Regions from separate parts of the Tepidamorphus sp. 3E244 genome, predicted to be linked through region 2. Evidence: predicted binding sites of a transcription regulator. Region 2 holds the regulator's gene; the other holds the start of a gene.

Region 1 (2,459 bases), on a different contig from region 2:
CATTCTCCAGCCCGCCAAGGCCGACACCCTCGTCCAGCGCCTGTTCAAGCGCCTCGGCGACAAGCCGAAAACCGTCCCGGCGGCGCGCAACCAGGCGGCACGTCCTGCCAGCGCCAGCGGCGAGATGCGCAATCCCTTCATCGGCGGCGCCCCGGGCATGGTCTCCCTCTACAAGCAGATCGCCCGCATCGCGCCGTCCAGCGCACCGGCCTTCATCACCGGCGAAAGCGGCACCGGCAAGGAACTGTGCGCCAGTGCCCTGCATGAAAATTCCGGCCGCGACCCGGAGCGGTTCGTCGCCATCAACTGTGCCGCCATCCCGCACGAACTGATGGAGAGCGAACTTTTCGGCCACGTGCGCGGTGCGTTTACCGGCGCCGGCGACGACAAGCCCGGCGCCATGCAGCTGGCCGACGGCGGCACGCTGTTCCTCGACGAAATTTGCGAGATGGACCTCTCGCTGCAGGCCAAGCTGCTGCGCGCGCTGCAAACCCGCGCGGTGAGACGGGTCGGCGCGACGGCGGACGAAGCCGTCAACGTGCGCATCGTGTGCGCCACGAACCGCAACCCGGAAACCGAGATGCGCGACGGGCGCTTCCGGCCGGACCTGTTCTACCGGCTGCACGTGCTGCCGCTGCACATTCCGCCGCTGCGCGAACGCGGCGACGACATCCTCACACTGGCGCGCGCCTTCCTGACGCGTTTTGCGCAAGAGGAAAACCGGCACTTCTCGGGCTTCTCGCCCCAGGCGGAACGGTTCCTGGCCTCCTACGACTGGCCCGGCAACGTGCGCCAGCTGGAAAACCTCGTGCACCGCATCGTCGTCATGCATGACGGGGAGACCGTGGCCGAGGACATGATCCCGCTGGCACTCGCCCATACCGGTGAAGGTGTTGCGGCATCGGCCCCTGCCCTGTATGACGCCACCCGCGCCGAACTTTCGCCCTTGCGGGTGGTCGGCGGATACGGCGGCGGACCGGCAAGCGGCCACATGCCGCAAATGGCATCGGACCCCATCGAGCCGTTCTGGATGCAGGAAAAGCGCATCATAGAACAGGCGCTCGAAGCCTGCGGCGGGCACGTGGGGCAGGCAGCAGCCGCGCTCGGAATCAGCGCCTCGACCATCTATCGCAAGAAGATGGCATGGGACGGCGAACCGGCGCTGAGCGCCTGACAACCGGCAGCGGACCGCCGTTTTAAGGCGCGTGACGCGTTAACCGGCCCGATCTTTTCCGATTGCAATCCCTTGACAGTTTGCGGCACCGATCTTACATCGGCGACCAGCTGTTAGCACTCACCTCAAGAGAGTGCTAATCAGTCTTCTCATCCGATTTCGGCTTATTTGACAGTTTCAGAGGAGACGTCTCCCATGCACTTCCGTCCCCTGCATGACCGCGTGGTGGTCAAGCGCACCGACGAAGACACCAAGACCGCCGGCGGCATCATCATTCCCGACACCGCCAAGGAAAAGCCCCAGCAGGGCGAAGTCGTGGCCGTCGGCCCGGGCGATCGTGACGAAAAGGGCGAGCGCATCGCACTCGACGTCAAGGTCGGCGACATCATCCTGTTCGGCAAGTGGTCGGGCACCGAGGTGAAGCTCGACGGTACCGAATTTCTCATCATGAAAGAGTCCGACATCATGGGTGTCGTTGAGGCGAAGAAGTCCGGCAAGAAGAAAGCCGCCTGACGCCACGCGACGAACAGCGCGGCGCATCAGCCGCCGCCTGACACGATTACGCGAACTTTCAAGTTGCGGAACACGCCGGCACATCCCTGATGGCCGCCAGCCGAAACCGCAAGTAACGCACGGAGACCAGTAACATGGCTGCGAAAGAAGTTAAATTCTCAACCGACGCGCGCGACCGCATGCTGCGCGGCGTCGACATCCTCGCCAACGCCGTCAAGGTGACGCTCGGCCCGAAGGGTCGTAACGTTGTCATCGACAAGTCGTTCGGCGCACCGCGCACCACCAAGGACGGCGTCACCGTCGCCAAGGAAATCGAGCTTGAAGACAAGTTCGAGAACATGGGCGCGCAGATGCTGCGCGAGGTTGCCTCCAAGACCAACGACATCGCCGGTGACGGCACCACGTCGGCAACCGTCCTGGCCCAGTCCATCGTCAAGGAAGGTGCCAAGGCCGTTGCCGCCGGCATGAACCCGATGGACCTGAAGCGTGGCGTCGATCTCGCCGTTGCCGAGGTCGTGGCCGAAATCCAGAAGAAGTCCACCAAGATCAAGACCTCCGAGGAAGTCGCGCAGGTCGGCACCATCTCCGCCAATGGCGAGAAGGAAATCGGCGACATGATCGCCAAGGCGATGCAGAAGGTCGGCAACGACGGCGTCATCACGGTTGAAGAAGCCAAGACCGCCGAGACCGAGCTGGAAGTCGTCGAAGGCATGCAGTTCGACCGCGGCTACCTGTCGCCGTACTTCATCACCAACGCCGACAAGATGATCTG
Region 2 (2,459 bases):
GCGCTTGCGCATCCAGTTGATGCACTCGGCCAGCGCCACCCAACCGCCGGTGATGGAGGCGGTGCGGGTGCCGCCGTCGGCCTGCAGCACGTCGCAGTCGACGGTGATCTGGCGTTCGCCGAGCAGCTTGAGGTCGCAGACGGCGCGCAGCGAGCGGCCGATCAGGCGCTGGATTTCCAGCGTGCGTCCGCCCTGCTTGCCGCGCGAGGCCTCGCGCTGGGAGCGATCATGGGTGGAGCGGGGCAGCATGCCGTATTCGGCGGTGACCCAGCCGCGCCCCTGCCCGCGCAGCCACGGCGGCAGGCGCTCTTCCAGCGAGGCCGTGCACAGCACGTGGGTGTCGCCGAAGCGGATCAGGCAGGACCCTTCGGCGTGTTTGGCGAAGCCGCGCTCGATGGAGACGGGGCGCATGGCATCGGGTGCACGTTCGGATGGGCGCATCTCGCGAAGTATCCCTGCTAGCGGAATGGATTGGCGTGGCTGGCTCTGTACCCGCTTCGCGCGGCAATCGCAAAGACAATGCACGCACGGCACGCCTGCGAACCGCCCGCCGCGCACTTGACTGACCGCGTGCGGCAGCGAACATATCCCCACATGGACACATTGAGTCACCTGCGTGCAATTGCGCCCGGCGACGGGTCGTCCGACCCGTCGACCGGCGAGATGGAATCCGAGCTTGCCAAGCTCGGCGAGCGTTCGCGCGACATTTTCCGGCATATCGTGGAAAGCTACCTGGAGACGGGCATCCCGGTCGGCTCGCGAAGCCTGAGCCGTGCGCCGTCGATCAACCTGTCGCCGGCCTCGATCCGCAACGTCATGTCGGACCTGGAATCGCTGGGGCTGATCTTTGCGCCGCATACCTCCGCCGGGCGGCTGCCGACCGAGCTTGGCCTGCGGTTCTTCGTCGATGCGCTGATGCAGTTCGGCGAACTGACGGAAGCCGAGCGCAGCAGCATCGAGGCGCAGGTCGCCGCCGGCCAGAACCAGGGTTCGGTGGAGACCGTGCTGACGGAGGCCGGCAACCTGCTTTCGGGCCTGTCGCGCAGCGCTGCCGTCGTGCTCGCCACCAAGAGCGACCTGAAGATCCGCCACGTGGAGTTCGTCCGCCTCGACACCCGCAAGTGCCTTGTCGTGCTGGTGGGGGACAACGGCGCGGTGGAAAACCGGCTGATGGACCTGCCGGAAGACATTCCAGCCGACAGCCTCAACGAAGCGGCGAACTACCTGAACGCCCATCTGCGCGGGAAGACGCTGGCGCATGCGCGCCGCGACATGGAATCGGCGCGCGAGGAGGCCCGCACGCAGGTTGCCGAACTGACCGACAAGGTCATCGAGGCGGGGCTTGCGAGCTTCGGCGCGGCGCGCGACGGCCAGCCGCCGACGCTTATCGTGCGCGGGCAGGCGAACCTGCTGGAAGACCTGAACGCGCTGGAAGACCTCGAACGGGTGCAGCTGCTGCTGGCCGACCTTGAGCGCAAGAACGACATCGTCGAACTGCTCGGCCTCGCCGAAACCGGCGACGGGGTGCGCATCTTCATCGGCTCGGAGAACAAGCTGTTTTCGCTGTCGGGCTCGTCCGTCGTGCTGTCGCCCTACCGCGACCGGGACCAGAGCCTCGTCGGGGTGCTGGGCGTGATCGGTCCGACGCGGATTAACTACGGGCGCATCGTGCCGATGGTGGACTACACCGCGAAACTGGTCAGCCGCATCCTCGACAAAGGTTGAGCACAGCACCAAAGAGCCGAGCGACATGCACCTTGCGCCGCGCGCCGGGTTGATTTTCGCGGCCAAAGCCCTGATATCCGCCCCAACGAAACCTCACGCGCCCACCTGAACCTTGCGCACGCGACACGCGAAACACCCGCGCGACGCATGCCGGCAGTGGGCCGACCACGGGAAACGACGCGATGAGCAACGACGACATGGACAATCAGCCCGTCAACGAGAATGACGAGACGATGGCCGCCGACGGCCCGGACATGGAAGCCGCGCAGGCGGCGGCAGCTGCGCTCGCGGCGGAAAATGCCGAGATGAAGGACCGCCTGCTGCGCACCGTCGCGGAGATGGAAAACCTGCGCAAGCGGACCGACCGACAGGTTCGCGAAGCCGGCCAGTACGCGATCGCGAACTTCGCGCGCGATATGCTGGTTGTCGCCGACAACCTGTCCCGGGCGCTGGAAACCGGCACCCCGGAAGAGGCCGAGGCCATGCGCGCTGCCTTCGATTCCATGCGCGAAGGCGTGCAACTCACCAAGGGCGAGCTGGTTCGGCTGATGGAGCGCCACGGCGTGAAGAAGATTGCGGCCGAGGGCGAGAAGTTCGACCCGAACATGCACCAGGCGATTTTCGAGGTTCCGGACCCGTCCGTCCCGTCAGGCACGGTGATGCAGGTCACCCAGGATGGCTATTCGATCGGCGAGCGCGTGCTGCGCCCCGCCATGGTCGGCGTCTCCAAGGGT

What was found. Region 2 encodes HrcA, which represses chaperone genes, less so after heat shock. Its sites were predicted from a motif close to GTTAGCACTCNCNNNNNGNGAGTGCTAAC; they were not measured.
Region 1: groES (co-chaperone GroES) is a predicted target of HrcA. The motif match lies at 1,287-1,315, and genes of this name have one in related genera.

What each region holds. Positions count from the first base shown of each region.
Region 1 covers NZ_JBJXCY010000001.1:354,645-357,103, reverse strand. The annotation lists gene ACKTEK_RS01665 (sigma-54 dependent transcriptional regulator) at 1-1,174, shown strand, start outside; gene groES (co-chaperone GroES) at 1,370-1,687, shown strand; partial or broken gene groL (chaperonin GroEL) at 1,822-2,459, shown strand, end outside.
Region 2 covers NZ_JBJXCY010000002.1:1,294,947-1,297,405, reverse strand. The annotation lists gene rph (ribonuclease PH) at 1-441, opposite strand, end outside; gene hrcA (heat-inducible transcriptional repressor HrcA) at 664-1,725, shown strand; gene grpE (nucleotide exchange factor GrpE) at 1,908-2,459, shown strand, end outside.